2 regions of the Emticicia soli genome follow, and region 2 is predicted to be linked to the other one. Evidence: riboswitches for the same ligand, from Rfam matches in the RefSeq annotation. Region 2 holds a riboswitch; the other holds the start of a gene.
What was found. Region 2 has a riboswitch for S-adenosylmethionine ahead of metK (methionine adenosyltransferase). Riboswitches for the same ligand answer to the same signal wherever they lie in the genome.
Positions count from the first base shown of each region.

Region 1: it holds a riboswitch for S-adenosylmethionine, as region 2 does, so the genes downstream of both, WAE64_RS09520 (homoserine O-acetyltransferase family protein) here and metK (methionine adenosyltransferase) in region 2, are expected to answer to the same signal.

Region 1 is NZ_JBBEWC010000005.1:358,279-370,662, reverse strand. Features, by position in the region: gene WAE64_RS09545 (LiaI-LiaF-like domain-containing protein) at 1-129, shown strand, start outside; gene WAE64_RS09540 (lipoprotein N-acyltransferase Lnb domain-containing protein) at 223-1,413, shown strand; gene WAE64_RS09535 (M16 family metallopeptidase) at 1,498-4,299, opposite strand; gene WAE64_RS09530 (DUF502 domain-containing protein) at 4,820-5,422, shown strand; gene WAE64_RS09525 (hypothetical protein) at 5,493-6,080, shown strand; gene WAE64_RS09520 (homoserine O-acetyltransferase family protein) at 6,130-7,158, opposite strand; SAM riboswitch class I at 7,286-7,403, opposite strand; gene WAE64_RS09515 (CHC2 zinc finger domain-containing protein) at 7,496-8,539, opposite strand; gene WAE64_RS09510 (SDR family NAD(P)-dependent oxidoreductase) at 8,583-9,335, opposite strand; gene WAE64_RS09505 (mechanosensitive ion channel family protein) at 9,634-10,752, opposite strand; gene WAE64_RS09500 (YheT family hydrolase) at 10,786-11,778, opposite strand; gene corA (magnesium/cobalt transporter CorA) at 11,860-12,384, opposite strand, start outside.
Region 2 is NZ_JBBEWC010000010.1:23,334-35,717, reverse strand. Features, by position in the region: gene metK (methionine adenosyltransferase) at 6-1,301, opposite strand; SAM-I-IV-variant riboswitch at 1,364-1,479, opposite strand; gene WAE64_RS16770 (C40 family peptidase) at 1,742-2,272, opposite strand; gene WAE64_RS16765 (outer membrane beta-barrel protein) at 2,625-5,441, shown strand; gene WAE64_RS16760 (GLPGLI family protein) at 5,474-6,232, shown strand; gene WAE64_RS16755 (AAA family ATPase) at 6,306-7,277, opposite strand; gene WAE64_RS16750 (peptidylprolyl isomerase) at 7,313-8,647, opposite strand; gene WAE64_RS16745 (peptidylprolyl isomerase) at 8,692-11,076, opposite strand; gene WAE64_RS16740 (avidin-fold protein) at 11,265-11,609, opposite strand; gene WAE64_RS16735 (agmatine deiminase family protein) at 11,620-12,384, opposite strand, start outside.

The sequences.
Region 1 (12,384 bases), on a different contig from region 2:
AAAGACCTTGATGGTTTTGAAAAAGTAAGAAGCGGCTTATGGCAAACACCGGGCTACGACAACGCCAGCAAAAAAATCAATATTGATACCGATGCAGGTTTATCGTCAATCAAAGTTGTACGTTATTAAGATTATTTAATACAGCTTTATATAACTAAATAGGCACACAGGTTTTGAAACCTGTGTGCTTTTATTTTACCTTTGTATCAAAAACTATCCTGCATGAAAAGATACGCTCTGCTCATTTTATTTGCCCTTATTTCTGTTTTTTCTAGTGCTCAAACGCTCTCGCCGTATGCCAATGTAAGTTTACTGACTATTGCTCCCGGCGATGCGCTTTATTCTACTTTCGGGCACAGTGCCATCAGGATAAACGACCCTATGATGGGCCTTGATATTGTATATAATTACGGGGCATTTGAATCATATACCGAAGGCTTCTATCTTAAATTCTTGAGAGGCACATTGCCTTATAAAATTAGTGCCGATTATTTTGATAACGAAATTTATGGATGGAGCTACGAGAAACGCCTTGTAGGTGAGCAGATACTCAATTTATCGCAAAAACAAAAGCAAGCATTGTATGCTTTTCTGATAAAAAATCATTTGCCCGAAAACAGGTATTACGCCTATAAATTCTTTTATGATAATTGCTCAAGCCGCCTGAGAGATGTAGTAAAAACCATTGCAGGCGATAGTCTGGTTTTCCCGGCCAAGTTACATGCAGATAGCAGCTATCGCCAATGGATAGATGTTTATGCCCGCAAAAACAACAAATTATGGGCTGATTTCGGAATGGATTTAGCCATCGGCCAACCTTCTGACCTTAAAACAGGTGCTAGTGGTGCCATGTTTTTACCCGATAATCTGAGAGATGCTTTTGATAATGCCAAAATAAAACGCAATGGTGTGTGGCAACCCTTGGTATCTCAAAAAAGAGACCTCAATCCAGAGGTGCTAAATGATGTAATAAAAGAAAAAGAACCCATAACACCCAATATGCTATTCTGGCCTCTTTTGGTGCTGACAGGTGCGCTAACTTATTTTCAGTTGAAGCGCAATAATACAAATTTCGTATTCGATAAAATACTATTTAGTATAACAGGTATTGTGGGTTGGGTAATTGTTTTGTTGTGGTTCTTTACCAATCATGGTGTTACCGAATACAACCTTAATATTATCTGGGCTTATCCTTTGTTATTCCCGATTGCACTCTTCCTGAAAAAGGATACTACCCGCCATTGGTTAGCTAAGCATTTTCTGGCTTATGGCATCATTCAGCTATTGTTGTTAGTAAGCTGGGCTTTTTTGCCGCAAGAAATTAACTATTCGCTTATTCCGGTTGTATTGATGCTAGCCATGCGAGCATTCTTTGTATGGTGGAGATTAAGAATGAAACTTCGTTCGTTTTGATATGCAATAAACCCAGTCCTTATAAAAGCAAAAAGCCAAATCAATAAAGACTTGGCTTTTTGCTTTTTTTATGGTCGATTAGAATCACTTCTTCTCAGGCAATAAAACGAATTTAGCAAAATTATCTCCACAAAATTGGTTGGCGGCTTTTTTCACGCCTTCAACACTTATTTTATCAATCATTTCTTTGCTGTATTTGTTAATATAATTCAGGTCTTCACCATCAAAATATTGGTCTGATAAATACGAATTCCAAAAGCTGTTTTCTTTTACCTGCAACTCAACCGAGCGTTTTTCTTCGGCTTTTACTTTCTCAATATCAACTGCCTCTGGGCCATTGGTTTTTATTTTCTGAATTTCATCCATTGCAATTTTAGCCAGTTTTTCAGCATTGGCTGGCGAACAACCAAAGGCAATTGTGAGGTTGTAAGTTGGTGTAGGTAGCTTATTGTACGATGCACTGATACTTGGTGAGTACACACCTGCGGCTTCTTCACGTAGTTTTTCTGTGAGTTTAATATCCAGCACTTCAGCCAATGCATCAAGCATTACTCTTTCTTCGTCGCTATAATTAAACGTTCCATTGAATTGCAGATTAACCGATGCTTTGTCTTCCAAACCTTTGTAAACAGTCTTTTCAACCTTGCCTTTTACTTTATCAATATGCAAATCTTTGTAGCTTTCTATTCGTTTGGTTGATGGCAAACTACCGATGTATTTCTCGAGCAAAGGTTTTATTTTCTCTACTTCAAAATTACCAACAAATACAAAAGTAAAATCACTTAAATCGCTGAAACGGTCTTTGTAGATTTCAAAGGCACGGTCAAGATTTACTCTGTCAATATCTTCGGGTTTAACAGGCAAACGGCGGAAGTTTTTCTGATACAATACCGTTGAAATCGTATCGTTAAATACTTTTTCAGGTGTTAGTGTTTTCTGTGAGTTAGCAATCAGTTCTTTCTGATTCTTCAAAAAACTCTTTACTACTTCGTCGTCTCTGCGAGGTTGTACTACATAGGCGTACATCAATTGTAGTGCCGTTTCTAAATCGTTTGGCGTAGTATTGCCCGAAATACCTTCATTAAGCTCATCGATATAAGTAAATACATTTACTACTTTTCCTGCCAGAAACTTGTCAAGCTGGGTATCTGATAGTTTAGCAACCCCACCTTGCGAAACCGCAGTTGTAGCCAGTTCGGCCGAATAATAATCAGCATCGCTGTATAATGAGGTTCCACCTTTGCTCACACCCGAAAACAAAATCTGGTCGTTCTTGAAATTCGTTGGTTTCAAAGCTACTTTAATACCATTACCAAAAACAAGTTCAGTAACACCAATTTCGTCTATTTTCTTTTCTGAAACCACCTTCGTTCCGGTCGGAATCTGCTCAAGAAGTGCCGAAGCAACGGTTTCGTCTTCATACGGTTTTAAGTCAGGATTTTTGGTATTGATTAACTCCAGTATTCTGGCATCAGTCGGTAGTTTTTCCTGGTCTTTCTCTGAGCCAATTACCAATCCTACACGGTTATCTTCTTTTATCACTTTGGCAGCAATGGCGTTTACATCGGCCAAAGTAATACCTTCGAGATGTTTTTTCACGAAATCATATCTGAAATCGGCGTCGGTATAAGGCGTGCCATGTAGGTAATTCTGAATCATGCCATTTACAAAAGCTGCCGATTTGGTTTTGTCTTTTTCTTTGTAGTTTTTCTCGGCACCTGCCATGTAATCTTTCTTGGCTCTTTCAAGTTCGCCTTTTGTAAAGCCAAAACGTTTAATACGCTCTTGTTCATCTAATACAGCTTTTATGGCAGTTTCAAGTCCATCAGCGTTTTTTGGTATTGCTACTATCTGAAATGCATCAAGCTTTGCCAGAAAAGGGCTGAAACCCATTATAGCAAAAACAAAAGGTGCGTTTGGCTTTTTAGCGATTTCCTGCAAGCGAGTAGAAATCATCTGGTTAAATAAATTCTCGGAGATGTCAGTCTTGTAATCGGCCAATGTTCTGCTTTTCTCCTGCGGCAATTTGGTAATTAACTGAAAACTTGACTGCGGCATCTCTTTATCAACTATCAATGCTGTTTGTGTACCTTTTGCAGGTGGCACATCATAAGTTATGCGTTTAGGGCCTTTTTTGTTTTCAGGAATATTACTGAATTTTTCTTTAATTAAAGCCTCAACTTTAGCAGGGTCAAAATCACCTACGGCTACTACCGCTATTAAATCAGGGCGATACCAGTCTTTGTAGAATTTAACAATTTGCTCTGGCTTAAAGGTCGTCAGTACATCAACCTTGCCAATAGGAATGCGCTCGGCATATCTTGAATTATTCAATAAAAGCGGTAGTAGTTTTTGCTGTACACGGCCTTGTGCATTTTTCAACCTTGCTCTTTCTTCTTCTAATACAATACCCCTTTCGTTGTTAATCTCGGTAGTATCTAAAGTAGCTGCATACGACCAATCGGCCAGAATCTGAAATGCTCTTTCGAACAACTTGGCCGAATCGGTTGGTACTTGCAATTGATAAATAGTTTCGTCGAAGCCCGTAACGGCATTTAGGTCGGCGCCGAATTTCATTCCTGATTTTTGCAAAAAATCAACCAAATGATTTTTAGGAAATTCTTTTGTACCGTTGAAATTCATGTGCTCCATGAAGTGCGCAAGCCCTAGCTGTTTTTCAGTTTCGAGTATCGACCCGGCATTTACCACCAAACGAATCTCCATACGGTTTTTAGGCTCTTCATTCTTGAGTATGTAATATTTCAAACCATTTTTGAGTGTTCCGGTTTTTACGGCAGGGTTATTCGGAATTGGCGAGTTCAGGTTCTGTGCAAATGCATGTGCAGTTACAAGCAAAAACAACAGCAGGTTTTGAATCTTTTTCATAAAGTAGATTAATTAAAAATTCGGTTTTAGTTAATTGTTATCTTAAAACTCTGAGCAAAAACGATAATCAATGTTTGCTTAGTTTTTTTGCAAGACTACTATTTTTTATTTGCTCTACAAAATCTTTTAGCTTATTCGGGTAATCTTATCACTGATATAAAATGTAAATATTTTGCTGTTTGGGCATTAACGTTTGCAGGAGATAGTTTTATTGGAGTGAAGGTGTTTTAATTTATGTATGAGCATTCGTTACAATAGGGATTACCTAAATTAATAGACTATTTATTCAGATTTAAAGTGATAAATACTAGTAAAAAACGCCTAATTTGGTAGAGACAGAGTAGTGCACTGTCTTTACATGAACGATGAGGAAATTTGTTATTTCTATTGTATTTCTTTAAATATTACCCCCTATTTCATATTTTAATTACACCTTACAAACTTTTAATCTGGCATTAGCGTTTTTCTTTATAAACCTCTTTACCCTATTTTACATTACTAATTCTTACAACACCTTTTTATGTCTGGCAGAACTATTCTTAGTCGTTTGTTTTCTTATTTTATTCGTGGATTACTTTTCGTAGCACCTCTGGGCTTTACTTTCTTTATCTTACTCGGTGCTTTTGATTTTGTTGATAACATTATTCGCATCAGGATTCCGACCGAAGACCCTAACAGAGATTTATTTATTCCTGGTTTGGGTTCTGCTATTATCATTGGCGGTACAATGCTTATTGGCTTCGTATTTTCGGTTTTACTGCCACAAACCCTGCAGAATATCATCGAGAATGCAATCAGCCATTTACCTTTGGTACGGATTTTTTATTTTGCATTCAAAGATTTAATTTCGGCCTTTGTTGGTGACAAACGCAAGTTTAACCAAGGAGCAATTGTGCTAATGAACAAAGATGCACAGGTTTATAAAATTGGGTTTATTACACAAAATGATTTGAGTAGTATTGGCGTTAGTGATTTAGTTGCGGTGTATTTTCCACATAGTTATGCCTTTTCGGGCAATCTGGTGTTGGTACCAAGAGAAAATGTACAAATGCTCGACTTACCAAGTGCCGATATTATGAAACTGATTGTTTCGGGTGGGGTTTCGGTGAATGAAAAATTCTAGAAATCATAAGATTCTAATCAAAAGCATTATAAAACAGCGGCGAGAATGCATCGCTAATAAAACAAACCTCATGACTCATTTAAAACATTGCTTACTACTTTTGATTTTTTGCCTGCCTTTTGCTGGTTTTGCTCAGGATATACACCAGAGAGAAGCACCATCGGTAGAAGAACTGCTGTATAAACAAGACCCTTCCAGAGCACGGAGTATGTTCAGAAAAGATAAATACCTGGTGCTTGAAAAAGTGCGGAGCGGCAAACGAACCAAATTCTACAAAGGTGATATGTTCAGGTTTAAAACCAAAGATGGCAATGTGTATGAAGATAATCTCTACGATATTACCGACTCAACGTTTGTGATTACTTCATTAAACGAAGTGATGAATAGATACGAATATGTAGAAGTAAAGATTAGTGATGTGAGCCGTATCTATAAACGTGGTAAAAGACCTATTCGTTTTGGGATAGCTAATTTCTCGCCTTTTGCATATGTATTGATAGAATGGGCTGCATGGAATGTGAATCCGATAACTAATCCGAAATTGATATTGGCAGCAGGCTTAACGGCGGCTTCTCCCTTATTTACGGTATTGCAGAACTCTACACGAAGTAAGCGCCTTACAGAGAATTACAGGCTGAGAGTGTTTCAGAGTTTTTAAGCGCTGATTTTCACTCTCACACCCAATATTTTTATTTATAAAGCCAAACTTAAGCAGTTGCTAGATCTGCCTGCCAGCTTTTGATAGTTTCAGTCATGGCTTCAAACTCAATCAAAAAGCCATCGTGCCCATATAAAGATTCAATTAAAGCGTATCTTGCTCCGGGTATATGTTTACCGATAAACTCCTGTTCTTCTGGTGGAAACAGTACATCAGACGAAATACCAATTACCAGCGTTTTAGATTTGATGGTCTCGAGCACTTCTTCTACTTTGCCTCTCCCCCGCCCTACATCGTGCGAATCGAACATCTTTGAGAGTGTCCAGTACGAAAATGCATTGAAGCGTTTACCGAGTTTCTCGCCCTGATAATTCTGATAGGTATTGGCCCTGAAAAAATCTACCTGCCCTGCGTCTCTCGATTGCGTGCGGTTATAAGTAGCATAATTACGGTACGATAAAAGTGCTATCGACCGAGCTACTTTCATGCCATCAGCACCGGCTTTCGGGCTGAGCTCTTTCCAGGTTGGGTCGGCAGCAATAGCCATTCTCTGAGACTCATTGAAGGCAATGCCCCAAGGTGAATGAATGGCATTTGTCGAAAAGAGAATAAGGTTTTCAATCAAATCGGGTTGTAAAATAGCCCACTCTAAAGCCTGTTGCCCACCTAGTGAGCCACCCAGCAGCGTATTAATTTTATAGATACCTAGGTGCTGGCGTAGCAAATCTAGCGAACGCACAACATCACGGATAGTAATAAAGGGGAATTCGTGGTAATAAGGCTCGCCCGTAATAGGGTTTTTGCTAAGTGCATTGGTAGAGCCATAATGAGAGCCGATAATATTGGCACAAATAATAAAATGTTCGCTCGGATTATAAAGACGTTTTTCGCCGATAAGGCCATTCCACCAGTCTGTTGGGTTAGCGTTTCCTGTAAATGCATGACAAACCCATATCACATTATCCATTGCGGCATTCAGCTTTCCAAAAGTTGTATAAGCAAGCTGAAACTCAGGCAGCCACTGGCCTGATTCTAATTTAAATGGTTCGTCGTAGCGAAATATCTGTTGGTTTTCCATTGTAAAAGAGTAAATACAAAATCTTCAGTCTAATTTCTGATACACAGCAAATCAGCGTGCATCAAAACGCTTACCCTTCGGTAATACGGCAAACAAAACCAATTTTTAACACGATTTGTCTATGATTGGTTTATAAGTCCGAATGGTGTTAACCCTTTCGGTAGGTTTTGGCACCTTATCGCAAGTAGCGGGACAGGTTGCCCGAGATTCATAGAGCCTATTCTCTCCTCTCGTCTGTATAAATCAATCCATTTAGCTACGGGAAAGTATCTTTTTGAATTGATGATGCAAATATGGAACTTGAATCTGTAGAAAACAAGATTTTGGGTCTTTTTTATTAACGCTGCTGAAAGTACTCGTTAATATCTTTGATACCGCTTGGCAGGTATTTCATACCTACGTATATACCATTTAAGTGTAGTATTTCTATCAGGTCTCTTGCGCCTGCTTGCCCGGCGGTATCGTTATCGAACCAAATCCAGACATTAAATTTCTTGAAATGCTTTATCCATTCTTTCTTGAAGGTCTTGGCACTACCAAGGCTTACGGCTATCATGCCCTGCTTCACGAGTGTCATGCAATCGAATGCACCTTCGGTAATATACACCTCTACATTGCCTCGTTGGTTTTTAAGCGAATCGATATTGAAAATAGTACGGGGAATGCCCGTCAAGAACTGGTATTTGTTTGTACCTTCGGGAGGGTCGCCGATGGTTCTGCCTTGCAGATAGGTAATTCGCCCGTTCTGATAATATGGAATAATGATAGGATGCTTAAAAAACACCAGATTACCTCGCTCGTTCATGATTCCACTCGCTATCAGCTCTGGCGTGCTGTATTTTTCTTTGAGGTAATCATTAGCCAAGCCGTAATTCTTAATTACAAAAAGCCTGAAATGGCGGATTGTCCAGTCGTCAATGCCTCTTCCTCGCAGGTATTCAGCCGCTTTGCGTGTCGATTCTGTTGCAGGCAGGTTTAAGCAAAACTGCTGAAAATCTTCATAAATACGGCTGAACTGCTCCTGAAATACAAAAGGCTTTTCCTCAACCGGCTTTTGTGTGTAGATACTCTTTACATCAATCTTTCGGGTTTTGTTTGAGCCATGCCCATCATAACCCGGTATGTATCTGTTGCCAAGTTCTTCGAGCGCAGTTTTAAAATCTATCTTGCATACATCGGCATACAAATTAATTACATCACCACGCTTGCCACACCCAAAACAATGAAACTCATTTTGTGGTGGCGGATAAAACACCAACGATGGCGTATCTTCTACATGAAACGGGCACAGCATTCGTCGGGTTTGAATCAATTCAAACCCGAGGTCTCGGGCTACCTGCCTGATGTCTATTTCTTTCACCCGCTGTAACAGGTCATTCATATTATCTCTATTCCGAATGTAAGTTTTGGCTTAGAATAATCTTTTATTTCCGATGAATTACAGTTGGCGCCGACTGTGCACCTGCATACAATACAATATCTGCAATAGTAACTCTTGGTGGCGTATTTACGGCATAGAGAATTGCATCGGCTACGTCTTCAGGTTGTAGAGGCTCAAAGCCCTCATATACTTTTGCCGCACGTTTTTCGTCTCCTTTAAAACGAACCAATGAGAACTCGGTTTCTACTGCTCCCGGCGCAATATTGGTTATTTTAATGCCGTGTTGCGTCAAGTCTAGTCTCATACCCTCGCTTAGTGCTTCAACGGCTGCTTTTGATGCGCAATAAACTGCACCATTGGCATAAGTGTATTTTCCGGCTACCGAGCTCAGGTTTACAATATGTCCTTTCGCACGCTCTACCATTCCCGGAATTATCGACTTCGATACATAAAGTAGCCCTTGTACGTTGCTATCAATCATTGTATCCCAATCGTCAACGTCTCCATCCTGAATGGCCGACAAACCATGTGCATTACCCGCATTGTTAACCAGAATATCTATGCTTTTCCATTCGTCGGTTAAGGAGTTAATGGCATTAGTTACCTCTACTTTGTTGCTTACATCAAATTTCAAGGTCGTAACCTGTACTTTTTTTGATAGATGCTCTTGCAGGCTATCGAGGCGCTCTTGTCTGCGGCCACATAAAATTAAATTAATACCATTGTTGGCAAAAGCTGTAGCTGTAGCTTTGCCAATACCCGAACTTGCGCCTGTGATAAGTGCTATGCGTGACATAATTTATTTAAGTTTATGTGAATGATTGATTGTTGATTATTTGAGTATAAGCGAACTATTAGGATTAAAGAAATAAGCATTCCTAAAAAAATTGTATTTTACGTAGAGCCGTATTGCAATACGGCTCAGAGGTATATCTAACTTCTTAAACCAATTACGGGCAAAATACTAAAAAATCGAGCCAATTTGTAAAAAAAACAGGTTCTACGACAGGAGACGTATTGCAATACGTCTCTACAAGATTTGTGTTTTTTCTAGTATTTCGCAAAATATTTAAATCCTAATCACTCGGTGAAAATCAATAATCATTATCTATATTTTTCTCGTCAGTTACGCTGAATAAGGTTGTTGCAGGGCGAGAAAGCTCTACTGCATTTTTTTCTAATATATTCAGAATAGCCACGTTTACCTCTTCTCTGATACTCTTACTAAGCCAGTAGTCAGGCGTTGCAGCCATAAATACTACTAGTATATTGATTGAGTATTCGCCGATGGTGTCTAGTTTTACATGTGGCCCTGTACTGATTGACTCATGGTTATCGAGCACCGTCTGAACTTCGTCTATCACCTTTTTTATCTGCTGAATAGATGTTTCTAGTTTTAAACGGATAAAAAATTTGTGCCTGCGCTCCATGCGCTCCGAAATATTGTTGAGCGATTGCGAAACCAATACCTGATTGGGCACAACTACCAAGCTACCGTCAACATTGCGGATACGTGTGCTTCTGAAACCCACCTTTTCTATTTTACCAACCGTTGTGCCTAGCTCTATGTCGTCGCCTACAATAAAAGGTTGTTCTGTAAAAAGCGTAAAAGATGCAAAAAGGTTTTCGAGTGTGGCTCGTGCAGCCAAAGCTAAAGCAACCCCACCAATACCCAGACCAGTAATAAGGCTGACAACATCTTGCTTGAATACAAAGCCTAACGTAAGAAAAAACGACACAAAGGCTATAATTACAATAATAATATCACGGAAAAAAGGTACAAGCTGCCGTTCTTTGTTCGATTCTGTTTCGTCGGCTCGTTTCAGATATACCAAGGCAAAAAAGCGAATCAGCCTGATAATAAGCCATGTGATACCCACCACGAAAAGCATATCGAGCGTGCGGTCGATGAAATCGGCGACACGCATTTTGCCTAGTGGGATGATACGCCATTTACGTGGAAAAATTATTTCGTTGAGTGCTGCATAAATAATAAATAAGGCAAGCAGAAACTCAAGGGGGCTGCGCAGAAGATTTACAAAGTCGGCAAGAGGCACACCTTTGGTCTCTTTCTTCATTAATCGGTAAACAATTTTGCTGACAATTACCGAAATGATACGCTTAAATAAAAAACCAACAATAAGTATCCCGAGAAACCAGAGCCAGTCTTCTACAGTATTATATAAGAAATTAGTATTAAGAAATTTATCCATTCAAAACAAATTTGGGAGCCTTTTGGCAAGGCCCTATACAAAACTGATACTATCGTTTGTAACAAAATCAATTACTCTTCTTTCAACCCATGTTTCGTTGGTGTCGGGTAGCATAAAGCCCACGTGTCCACCAAAATCAAGCAATTGCAGAAGCAAGTGTTTGTTATGTTCGGCCTCGCCGAGGTCAAGGCATTCGGGCGATAGAAAAGGGTCGTTCTTTGCCTGTATTATTAAGGTAGGTTTATTGATATTTTTAAGGTAAGGCTTTGCACCTGCTTTTCGGTAAAAATCATGTGCGTTTTCAAAACCATACATTTTGGCTGTATAGCGGTTATCAAACTCTTCAAAGTTTTTTATAAGCTCATAGCCATCATGATTAAGCAAAGGATTACCCGGATGCTGTGTAGCTTTTAGCCTTATTTTTTTACCTAGCTTGTCAATAAAGCGTTTCATGTAGAAACGTCGGCCCGGCTTGTATAACTCATATACAGAGGTGAACAAATCAAGCGGTACCGATACCGCAATACCACATTTTACTGCCTCAGGTAGTCTTTGCGGCTCATCTCCCATCAATCGTAAAGTCATACTGCCACCCATGCTAAAGCCCACCAGAATCACCTCTTCGTATTGGTATTTTTTGATGGCGTATTCTACCACAAAACGAATATCGTCAACATCGCCATGATGATAAAACCTTGGCAGGCGATTCATCTCTCCGCTGCAACTGCGGCAGTTCCAGCCCAGGCCATCGTAACCATTATCGTTAAACTTCTTTATCATTCCCGTTACATAGTGGCGGGTTGAGTCTCCTTCAAGGCCATGTGTAACAATAAGCAGTTTTTTAGCAGGCTTATCGGCTGCAAACGACCAGTCTAAATCCAGAAAATCGGTATCGTCGAGCTCTACTCGCTCACGTTTGTAATTAACCGGAATTTTGCGAAACAGACTCGGGTAAATGGTTTGAATATGTGCATTAAACTGCCATCTGGGAGGACGGTAATCGGTATTGACTGGTAAAACTGGCATAAGCTAACAGAATGAATTATTTTGTTGGGCAATGCCGGTTAAAAACCGACAGAACCTATTGTATATATAACAGCATTTTTATCAAATCCATTTCTTTTGTTTAAAGAAAAATAAGAATGAAAGTGATGAACAAACCATAAGAGCGATGGCTATCCAGAACCCAAAGGGGTGGTCTAATGAGGGGATAACCTGATAATTCATACCAAAGATACCTGCAATAAGCGTTGGGGGCAGAAAAATGATGGTTACAACCGTAAATATCTTTATGATTTCGTTCTGCTCAAGATTAATAAGACCCATAAAGGTATCTTGCAAATACTCTAAACGCTCAAAGTTGAATGTGGTGTATTCGAGCAGGGAATTAATATCTTTTAATACAATACGCAGGCGTTCTTTGCGGTCTTCGGGGAAATACGAGCTGCGGAGAATCTGCGACAATACCCTTTGTTTATCGATGATACTTTCACGAATCAACATGGTATTTTCTTGCAAATCGTTGATTTTAAGGAGTGATGCCTGTTTAGGTTTCTTTTCACGGCTTAGAGCACGGCTCATGGTTTTTACGTCTTTGGTCATAGCCTCAAGCAAATCAGCATCTGACTCAAT
Region 2 (12,384 bases):
CAGCATCAGATACCAAAGGTTTCTTTTACTGTATCAACATAATCTAGTTTTTCCCAAGTAAATAATTCAACATCAACAGTTTTCTCAGTTCCGTCAGGCCCTTTAAATACTTTTCTAACCCACTCCGACTCTCTACCCATGTGTCCATAAGCTGCTGTTTCAGAATATATTGGGTTACGTAGTTTCAAACGTTGCTCAATTGCATAAGGGCGCATATCAAATATTTTTTCTACAACACGTGCAATCTCACCATCTGACAATTTCTTACCGTTTTCGCCTTTTACTTTAGCAGTACCATAAGTATTTACAAAAATACCACAAGGTTTTGCTACACCGATAGCATACGATACTTGAACCAATACTTCGTCACATACACCAGCAGCTACAAGGTTTTTAGCAATGTGGCGAGTAGCATAAGCAGCCGAACGGTCAACTTTTGATGGGTCTTTACCAGAGAAAGCACCACCACCATGAGCACCTTTACCGCCATAAGTATCAACAATAATCTTACGGCCAGTAAGACCGGTATCACCATGTGGGCCACCAATCACAAATTTACCGGTTGGGTTAATGTAATAGGTTATCTCATCATTAAACAATTTACGTAACGATGGTTTCAATTTTGCTTTCACACGAGGAATCACATAGTTAATAACATCTCTACGGATAGTTGCCAACATATCTTCGTCAGTACCAAAATCATCGTGTTGTGTTGAAACTACAATTGTATCTATCCTGATAGGTTTGTTATTATCAGCATATTCTATTGTTACCTGCGACTTTGCATCAGGGCGTAGGTATTTAATACGTTTGTTTTCACGACGAATAGCCGAAAGTTCTTGTAGAATCTTATGAGCTAAGTCTAAAGCCAAAGGCATATAGTTATCGGTCTCACGAGTAGCATAGCCAAACATCATTCCCTGGTCACCTGCACCTTGTGATTCAGCTTTTTCTTCAAAGTTTCTCTCGTCGGCTGTGCGGTCAACACCACGGTTAATATCATCAGACTGGTCATGGATAGCCGACAGAATACCGCAAGAGTTTGCCTCAAACATATATTCCGATTTAGTATAGCCAATCTTCGAGATTACATTACGTGCAATCGTTTGTACATCAAGGTATGTTTTAGTTTTTACTTCCCCTGCCAAAACTACTTGACCTGTTGTTACTAGGGTTTCACACGCAACTTTTGAAGACGGGTCAAACGCCAAAAAATTATCAATCAGAGCGTCAGAAATCTGGTCAGCAACTTTGTCCGGGTGTCCTTCCGATACAGATTCGGAAGTAAATAGGTACGCCATAAATCTTATTTAGTTTTAAATGATTTTCTAAAAGTGTATGCTAAAATACTCTGTGCAGAAGAAAAAGAAACTTTTTTTGACAAGCAAGAAATAGGAATCTTGTTGCCCGCATCTTTTTACCACCGTAGTGTTTCTACTCGGTTGGATTTCCGCAAAAGGGAATTTCTTGATACTCTCACAAAGTACGACAATTAGCAAAACAAAAGCAAAATTTAGTATGAAAATATATCTAAAATAGTTAAAATGATAGCCCAAATTATCTTTAAACAATTTTCACTTTGGAGATTTTATCTATAAATCAATAGTATCAACGATATTTTCACCTATCGCCATTGTTTCTTGGATACCTAGATACAAAAAAATAAAGAGTTGCTTTTGGTATATAGCAACTCTTTATTCTGAAAACCAACTATTTTGTGAATTAATATTTGGTAAAATTATTATTTACCTTCTTTCAGCCCATCGATTATACGACGGATACCTGCAAAGTGCGTAGTATAATATTTTTCTTTCAGATAACTGATACTCACCCCTGTTTTACAGGCAGAATGAATAAATTTCAAACCATTTTTATCTGACTCTAATATTATACCTACATGAGAAACCTCGTCTTTTCTGCTAGAGTTAATCTTGAAGAAAATAAGATCGCCGGGTAGTGCGTCTTCGAGGCTGGTATGAGACCCCATTTTAAATAGGTCGGAACTACGATGTACGAGATTCATACCAAATTTGGCAAATACGTAGTTTACGAAACCTGAACAATCAAATCCTTTGAGTGTTTTGCCGCTCCATTTGTAGCGGATGCCAATAAGTTTTCGGGCGAATCGTTGTAGGTCGTCGGTTAATTTTGAATAACTACTCTTTTCGTTTTCTTCTTTCGGTGAAGTTGTGCGGGATTTTGGAAGGTCATTAGCCTTTGAGGCTAACGATGAAACGACTAACAACGAACCCAATACATATTTTTTTAACATTATATATTGATTTGGTTCTGTTACAAAATTAGGCAAATACAATGCCTAAGTCCAAAAAAACGATATAAATAAGCAGATTATTGTTAATCAATCACAAAAAAATACAATTTTTATCAGTAAAAAAGCAGGAAAGTAGCTTTCTTAAAAGCAATTATTTGCTTGAAATATAGCTATAGGTTAGCTAATAGTTTAGTAAAAAAGTATTAAAATATGTAAAAAAAAACTCAGTGAAATTTTAAAGTTAAAAAAACTTAAAATATTCTTTCAAACAAAAAAATATTTTTACCTTCGCATCATAAACAACTAATTGTTTAGTTGTTTATATGTATTACTTTACCATTCTAAATACGTTATGAAAAAGCGCTTACTACTACTCGCTGTGCTTATGCATTCAGCATTTTTCTTATTTGCCCAAAATCCAACAAGGTTTTCGATTAAGGGCATTGCCATTGACTCAGGCAATGCGGTTATGCCTTTCGCTACCGTTATGCTACTTCAACCCAAAGATTCAACTTTGGTTAATTTCGGTCGTACCGACGAAAACGGTGCATTTGAGTTCAAAAATGTAAAAAAAGCCAATTACTTACTCAAAATCTCATTTGTAGGCTACATCCCTTTTCAAACAGATGTAAAGCCTGTAGATGGTGCTGTAAACGATTTGGGCAAGTTAAAACTGAAACCTATTGCCAACGAACTAATGGAGGTAGTAGTAAAAACGGCCCGAGCTCCTTTAAATATAAAGGGAGATACCATTGAGTATAATGCAGCCTCTTTTAAAGTGCCACCGGGGTCATCGGTCGAAGACCTCTTGCGAAAATTGCCCGGTGTACAGATAGACCAGGACGGTAACATAAAAGCCCAGGGACAAGATGTAAAAAAAGTAACTGTTGATGGTAAAAGCTTTTTTGGTAACGACCCTAAAGCTGCTACCAAAAACCTACCGGCCGAGGCCATTACAAAAGTTCAGATTTTCAATGATAAATCAGAACAGGCCAAAGCAACAGGGGTAGACGATGGTAAAAAAGAAAAAACTGTTAATCTTGAGTTGAAAGATGATTTCAAAAAAGGTGGATTCGGAAAAGTTACAGCAGGTATCGGTACACAAGAAAGAGCCGAACTAAAAGGAAACTATAACAGATTTGATTCTAAACAACAGTTTTCGGTTCTGGGTTTAGGAAACAATATTAATCAGACTGGTATATCAAGAGACGATTTTCAGGATTTCAGAGGTAGCCAGGCCAATAACTGGGGCGACGAAGCCGATTTTGGTTTCAGCAGCGGTGTAAGGTACTTTTATGATAACGATACCGAAGAAAGCATCACTATTCCGATTGGAGGTCGTAATTTCCAAGGTTTTTCTGAAAACTACGCCGCAGGTGCCAACTATAACTACGATACCAAAAAGACTAAATTCAGCTCGAATTATTATTTCAGCCAGACCCAACAATTGGTATCGAAAAAAATGGAAAGAGAGAATTTCCTTAATAATAATTCATCTTTTAAAAACTTCGAAAATAGCTATCAGAATCGCATAAGCCGCAATCACCGTGCAAGTTTACGTTTCGAAAAAACAATAGACTCGCTTAATACCTTGATATTGATTGGTAACGGTAGAATGGGCGATGGAACAACCAAGTTTAATAGCTTACAGGAGTTTTTCAGAAACGGCACTACGAAATCGAACGAAACAGCCATTAACAACTTTAATGATTTCAACTCAACTGCTGTTGCGCTTATTGGCTTGTATCGCCATAAGTTCATGAAAAAAGGCAGAAACTTTGCTGCCAGCTTAACTTACAATTATAATATTTCGGATGGTGAAGCCCGCCAGAACTCGATTAACCAGTTGTTTGACGCACCAGTTGGCTCTATTCCAACTAACATCAATCAGATTAACTTTACTAATAGCCCACGCCATCTGGTTAAATCGAGCTTACTTTTTGTTGAGCCACTATCGAAAAAATTCTTCTCTGAAACTTTCTATAATTTCAGTTTACGTCGTGAAGCAGTAGACAGAAATGTGCAAACAACCGACGGAAGCCGAATAGATTCTTTGAGCAACTACTACAACAACGATTTTATGTATAATCGTTTTGGTAGTAGTGTACGTTATAACCATAAAGGTATCAATATCTCGTTTGGTTTAGCGGCCCAACACTTCCAGTTTACAGGAAACTTTGCCCGTAGCAAAGATGCTACTAACTTCCAGAAAATCAACCGTGATGTATTTGCTTTGATACCTGCAGGTAGTGTAAGTATTGACCTTAAAAACAACCGCTATATATGGGCCGATTATAGCAAAGAAGTAAGCGAGCCTTCTATCAGAGACCTACAACCGATTATTGACAACAGCAATACCTTATTCTTGAGAGTTGGTAACCCAGACTTGTTGCCTATGAGTGCACACCGTGCATATATCGGTTATAACATGTTTAATCCGGCAAGTTTTACCAATATGTTTTTTAACATTAACTATAGTTATAACATCAATCAGGTTATTTACAACCAAATTGTTGACCCTGTAACTTTAGTAACTACAGCTAGACCTACAAACATATCAGGTGGGCAAAACTTTGGTTCATGGTTAGGTTTTGGCTTCCCAATCGTAAAAACCAAGAGTACTTTTAATATTAACGGGGGCGCAAACATATCTAAAAACCTGATTTATATTAACGACGTACTCAATACAACTAATAACGAAAACTATAATGTTGGTTTCCGCCTTGATTTAACACCGAGCGATAAATTCACATTATATACTAATGGTAATTTGGGTATTACAAACACTAAATATTCGCTTAATACAACGCAAAACCAGCAAATATTCAACCATAGCTTAGGTGCCGAAATGAACATTGCTTTACCTGCAAGTATATACTTCAGCTCAAACCTGAATTATAGATTCTATAAAAACGATCGCTTTGGTTTCAATCAGCATATTCCTATTTTGTATGCATCGCTTTACAAATTATTAGGTAAAGCCAAAAAAGCTGAGTTACGCCTTTCAGGATACGATTTGTTGAAGAAAAATATCGGTATCAACCAATATGCTTCTCAGAACTTCGTTTCACAAGAACAGACACAAACACTTTCGAGATATTTTATGTTGAGCTTTACTTACAACATGAGAGGTGTAAGTGCTAAAATGCGTCGCCAAGGCTGGTACTAACATAAACTCTAATACTATTAACACATAAATAAATGAAAGCTATCAAAAAATACGTATCCGGCTTGTTACTGTGCATGATGTTTGCTCCCATACTCGGTTTTTCACAAAAAACCGAGGGCATGGTAGTATATGAGCGCCAGGAATTCTGGTCGAAAATCATCGGCCAATTAACTTATCTGTCGAACGAAGAAAAAGACCGGGTAAAACAAACCTGGGGTAAAAACGACGAGGGCTGGAAATCTAAGACCAAGATGTTTTTCAATGCCAACGAAAGTTTATTAAGTAACCTGGAAGAAGCCAGCGAGTATGGCTGGTCTTCACGCACTGAAGATTACTACATTTATCGCAACTATGAAAAAGAAAAGAAAATTGAGTTGATAGAGATGATGGGTAAGAATTATGTTCTGGAAGATTCTCTGCGTGCACCAAGTTGGAAGGTTCTGAACCAGATTAAAGATGTAGCCGGCTATATATGCATGAAAGCAGTTACCGAAGATACAGTTAAGCATCAGAAAATCACAGCGTGGTTTACAGGAGATATTCCGGTGTCGGCAGGCCCTGAAAGATACTATGGGCTGCCTGGTTTAATTCTGGAACTAGAGATAAATGATGGTGATGTAGTTATTACAGCAAGCAAAGTTGAATTCAGAAAAGTAGAGCCGAAAGAATTGGCAATGCCTAAACTGAAAGGCAAAAAGATAAAAGACGCTGATTATGATAACCTGATAGCAAAGCATATCAAAGACAGTATCAAGTCTTACCGAAATCCCTACTGGGCTATAAAATACTAGTCCGAATTTGCTTACAACAAAAATGGAGATGTTTAAAGCATCTCCATTTTTGTTGTATCTATGTTCTGAACAATTATAACATACGCTTAATAATATCTTCTACTGAAACGTGTTCAGCCTCTGCTTTGAAGTTGCGTACTACACGATGGCGCAATACAGGCACCGCTACGGCTTTTACGTCTTCAATATCAGGTGAATACTTACCGTTAATCAATGCGTTGCACTTAGCTGCTAAAATCAGGTTCTGAGAAGCACGTGGCCCTGCACCCCAATCAAGATACTTATTGGTGTCGGCCGAAGCCATTTCTGTATTCGGGCGGGTTTTATGCACTAACGTTACTGCATACTCAACCACATTGTCGGCTACCGGAACACGGCGTACCAAGTGTTGAAAATAAAGTATCTCTGCACCTGTTACTACCTTTTTTACTGTTTTCTTGTTATCTGACGTAGTATTTTTTACAATATCAAGCTCTTGCTTGTAGGACGGATAATCAAGGTTAACCATAAACATGAAACGGTCTAGCTGGGCTTCTGGCAATGGATATGTACCTTCTTGCTCAATTGGGTTTTGTGTAGCTAGTACAAAAAACGGACGCTCAAGGCTATGTTTTTTTCCGGTTACTGTTACTGCATATTCTTGCATCGCTTCCAGAAGCGCCGATTGCGTTTTAGGCGGCGTACGGTTAATTTCATCGGCAAGAATAATATTGGCAAAAACGGGCCCTTTTATAAATCTGAAATTACGCTCGTTATCCAGAGTCTCTGAACCCAGAATATCAGAAGGCATTAAGTCAGGTGTAAACTGGATACGGTTAAAATCTAAATCTAATGCCGAAGCAATGGTCTGAATCAATAGAGTTTTTGCTAAACCCGGCACCCCTACCAACAGACAGTGCCCCTGGCAAAATATTGCTGTAAGTAATAAACGAACGGTTTCATCTTGCCCTACGATTACTTGTCCGATTTCATTTCTTAAATTGTTATAGGCAACTTTAAGGGCATCTGCTGCTTCTACGTCTGAATTAAATTGAACTTTGCTCATTAAATTACGGTATGGGTGAATTATTGATTTTGAATCTAGTTGTCGGTCCGGACCTGGCCGAAAATATTACAAGATTCATACTCAGGGTCAATCTTTATATAAACATCGGCTATTGCTTTCTTAAACCATGCTTCAATTTCTTTACTTCGCTTTTCCATTAAAGCAAACTCTTTTATTTTCTCAAAATCATCTTTCAGATTGGCAATATGCGGGGCATATTTAGCTTTGTAGTAGATAATTCTTGCACCTGTTTTACCATCTTCGCTTCTGTACGGCATTGGTACAGTAATCGTGCCAACTTTCATACTATCAATAGTGAAGTAAAGCGTAGGGTCCATTGATTGGTCAAGTGGCAATTTTGATGAACCCGTCTGTGGATCAGATAGCATTCCGCCTGCATCTTGTGTTTGTTTATCGTCTGAAAAATCTTTAGCTGCTTTTTCAAACTTGATACTATCGCGTACAATTTCTTTACGAAGACTATCCAAAAACTTAGTTGGTTCACCTAAATCTAAACGGTTATAGTCAGGACGCAGTAAAATATGGCGAGCATGGTACTCTTGGCCACGAATTTCAAGTGTCTGTATTAAGTGTAGCCCAAAGTCAGACTCTACAACGTCGGTCATTTCGTTAGGTTTCAACTTCATGGCAGCCGCTTCAAACTGAGGTACCATCTGCCCTCTTTTCGACCAACCTAAATCACCACCATACTGGCGAGAACCTGGGTCTTCTGAATATTCTTTGGCAAGGTCTTCAAATTTTTCGCCGGCCAGAATCCGGCGTTTATAATCAAGTAGCCGTTCGGATAGTTCATCTTTCTGAGCCCTTGTTACTTTAGCAAACCGCACTATATGCCCTATCTGCACTTCGGCTGGTATTTCCGGGATACTGTCTTTAGGAAACTGGTTAAAGAATTTCTTAACCTCGTTTGGCGTAACTTTTAGGTTTTTGGTAATCTCGCCCTGCATCTTCTGTGCCGTTAGCTGCTCTCTTACCTGCGTTCTTACCTCACTTTTAAGTGTTTCAAGAGATTTGCCAAACTGGTCAACAATGTTTTTTTCATTTCCATAAAGCTGAATCATCTGCTGCATACGAGCATTCAGTTGGTCGTCTACTGTTTTTTCGTCTACTGCCACAGAGTCTATTTCAGCCTTTGCTACCAATAATTTATTTACAACTAAACTCTCTAGTGCCTGGCATTTTGTAACAGGTTGTTGCTGCTGTGCCGAACGTAGATGCCATTGTTCTACTTCTGAACGAAGCACTATATAGTTATCTACTTTTGCTATAATCCTGTCAATATTAATGGGCTTATCTTGAGAAAACGCCAATATTGGTAGGCAAATGAATAAAACTAATTTCTTTAACATATAATTGGTTTGTACTTAATTCTTTGTTTTTATATTACTTAGGTCTATTGTTTTCGAACTTCTAAAGATTTGCTTATTTCCTCCTTGTTAACTATTGCAGGGTATTTCACAGCCAATTCATCATTCAATTGTTTTTCCAGTTGTTTCTGGTAGTCGGCTAATACCTGCCCACGTGCTTCACGTAAGGTTTTGAATCGTGCAGGCTCCACTTTCTCAATATTGAATTCAAAGTACTTACCTTCTTTTATTACCGACTGGCTTCCAACCTCCCATTTAAAGGCATCAACGTATTTATTATCGCCTTTTTTAAAATACCCGTCTTCAATAGATACAGTATTCTCTTCTTTACGATTAAATCGTTTCTCGACGTCTTTTTTAGAATTACTATAAAAAATGAAAGTTACTCTTTGGTTTTTAGTCCAGTCAAAGCGGTCGGCTGGTTTGGTTTTACCATAGTCGTTTTCAATAATCCGTTCTATAGGTAAACCATTTGTTACCAGAAAATTCTTTACTTTTTCAATACGCTCGGCCGAATTAGTACTATTTTCGTTCTGGTCGGCGTATCCTCCTATCTCTACCACATAGCCTTTATTGGTACCCATGATATCCAATAAACTCATCAAAGTTTTTTTATGATCGGGTGTTAGTTCACTTCCGAATTTCTCATAGTACAGCGGTGTACGCATTGTACTATTGAGCGGATACGGCGCACCTTTCTTAAATATATCTCGTACCTGTGCCAATGTTTTAGCATCTTTAGCTATTACCAGGCTACCCAATGCTCTTTCAGGCATCCGATACTTGTCTTTATTTCTTTCATAAAATGCTCTTTGCCCCAGTGTATCTGCCACAGATTTTTCAATAACCAAATCGTTCATCAACTGCACTTTCAAGAAACCTGTGGTATATTCCTGCATTAATAACCTGAATTCAGGATTAATCTCGGCTAAATGTGCTTCGGCGTACTCCTTCACATTTTTATCGACAAATTTCTTATAAAAACTACGCATCCACATTAAAGCACTATAGCCATTCGGTATACGCTCAACCAATTGTCTTTCCATCACGTATTCATAGAAAGCCTTGGTTTTAACCTCGTTTTTACCAATCGAGAATATAGTACTGTTTGTTAGCGGGCTATTGAGCACATAACCCCACTTTCTTTTTACAAGGTTTGTATCGGCCGTTTCAATAGCTCTTTTAGCTATATCAGCATTTTCAACAAACTGCATTTCTTTCTTTAAACGAGCCTGCGCATTTTCTTTAACAAGCTCACCTCTTGAATCAGTTACTACTTTTTCTTTCAATTTTGGCAATAGCTCTTCATAAGATTCAAGCGGGAGTTTCTTGGCTAGCCTGATGATATGCCACCCTGCTGAGGTACGCACAGGTTTAGAAACTTGTCCTTCTTTCAGCGCAAAGGCAGCTTGTTCAAAAGCTGTTTCCTCACGTGTACCTATACCAAATACAGGCAAATAGCCTTTGTTATTTCTGGTTTTATAATCGTCAGAATGCTTCTCACATAAAACCTCAAAAACAGCCCCTTTGGTTAAGGCTGTATATATAGAATCTATCTGTATTTTTGCTTTAGTAAATAGCGAGTCGTTTGAATTTAAAGGCACTGCCTTCAATATATGCTGTACCAATACTTTACCACTGTTTGGCCTACGCTCTAGTACCTTTACCAGATGGTAGCCTACTTTTGTTCTGACAGGCAAAGAAACCTGTCCAACAGCTACATTAAAAGCCGCTTTTTCAAGCGGATATACCAGTTGCAAAGCACTAAACCAACCTAATTCGCCACCTTTAGTGCTTGTTTTTTTATCCTGCGAAAACTGCTGCGCCAATACACCAAAATCTTCTCCTTCCTGCGCCCTTGTTCTGATATCCATCAATTTATTATAAATAGCAGCGGTATCGGCAGGATTAGCAAATTCGGGAAGTTGGTACATGATATGAGCAGCCCTCACTTCTTGCAACAGCCAGTCGTAGGTTTCTTTCAGAAGATACTTAATCGTGGTGCTATCTGTCAGATATGCCTCGGCTAAAATACTATTGTAGGTTTGCAGCTCTTCTTTGTATTCTTCTGAGTTATCATATCCTCTTCTTTTGGCCTCAGCTACTATTCTCTGGTCTTGAATCACCTGCTGAAGAGCCTCATCAGTTGAAACGGAGTCGTGTATCATCAGTTTCTCAATCTCCAGTTTCAGGTCTGATACTTTTAGTTCGTTAGACCCAATTGTCAGTCCTATCGGTTCTGTATTTACAGCATTTGTCTGGCTCGCTTTTGGCGAAGCTTGTGTATTGCTTGCCGTTTTGGGGCTTTCTTTTGTTTCTTTGGCAGTTGAAGCCGGTTTCTTTAAAACCTGACAAGCAATCTGTGAAAAGAGTAATAATATATATGGGAATACCTTGTAAAATCGCTTCATAACAATACTTCTATCAATCATCTGAATGGCAAAGCCATTTTGCTACAATAACTAAACTCTAAGCGTTTAAAAATTATTGTGATGAATATTAATTTTGTTTGGGTTAACAATATGCCGAAATCGCTATTTTTCGGCTATCAAAAAAATGAAGAACCAAAAATAGCAGATTTTTCTGCTTTTTACGAAGTTTAATTGATTATTTCTTCCACAACCGACTCCCCTGACGACAAGTCTCCGCTTGTCCATTGCCATTTTTCATGCAGGCGTATACGCCCATCAGGTAATAGTTCGGGTGTAGAGCAACACTTGCCCGTCATTATCTCTCCTGCTTTATTTATATGTTCGTATCTCATATCTAAAATACTATCTGCTAGCACTTTAGCTATCAAAAAACCTTTTACAATCATGCCTCCGGCATATTCGGCCCATACTATATCGCCATTTTGTGAATAGTGAAACAGAGTTTCCTCTCCTACTTCACCATTGGCGGTATTACTAAGCGACCTAAAGGTTTTTTTATGAAAATTTAACATTTTAAGCAATCTATATAATGGGTTCTTGTTGAGACAAACAATGGAAACTACCAAGCCCCCAGATAATTTCGGTGGCATCAATACCTACAATTTTTCTGTCGGGGAAACAACCTTGTATAATATCTAAGGCTACATCATCTTTATCACAACGATATGTTGGTACTATCACGTCTCCGTTTGTAATCAGGAAATTGGCATAAGATGCAGGCAAACGAATACCACTATCATAAACGGCCTTAGGCATCGGCAATTCTTTTATATTTAATTGCTTGCCATTCAACAAACGCATTTTTGATAAATCATCAAGATTTTGCTTCAACGGATGGTAATTATCATCGGTTTTATCATGTTCTATTACTGTTAAAACAGTATCTTCATTCACAAACCGAGTTGTGTCATCAATGTGCCCGTCGGTATCATCTCCTACAATTCCATCGGTTACCCACAGAACCTGGTCTACACCATAATAATCGTGCAGGTATTGCTCAATCTCAGATTGATTCAGGTGCGGGTTTCGGTTAGGGTTCAACAAGCAAGATTTGCTCGTAAGTACTGTACCTTTTCCGTTAAATTCTACCGAGCCTCCTTCCATAATAATACCCGGCACTACATAAGGTAAACCAAGGTAGTTGGCTATTTTTACGGGTATTTGGTCGTCGTCGTCAAATGGTGGATACTTACCACCCCAGGCATTATAGCCCCACTCCACAATCATTCGCTCTTTGGTTTCTGGGTTTATCAAGAAAGCCGGGCCGTGGTCGCGGCACCAAGAGTC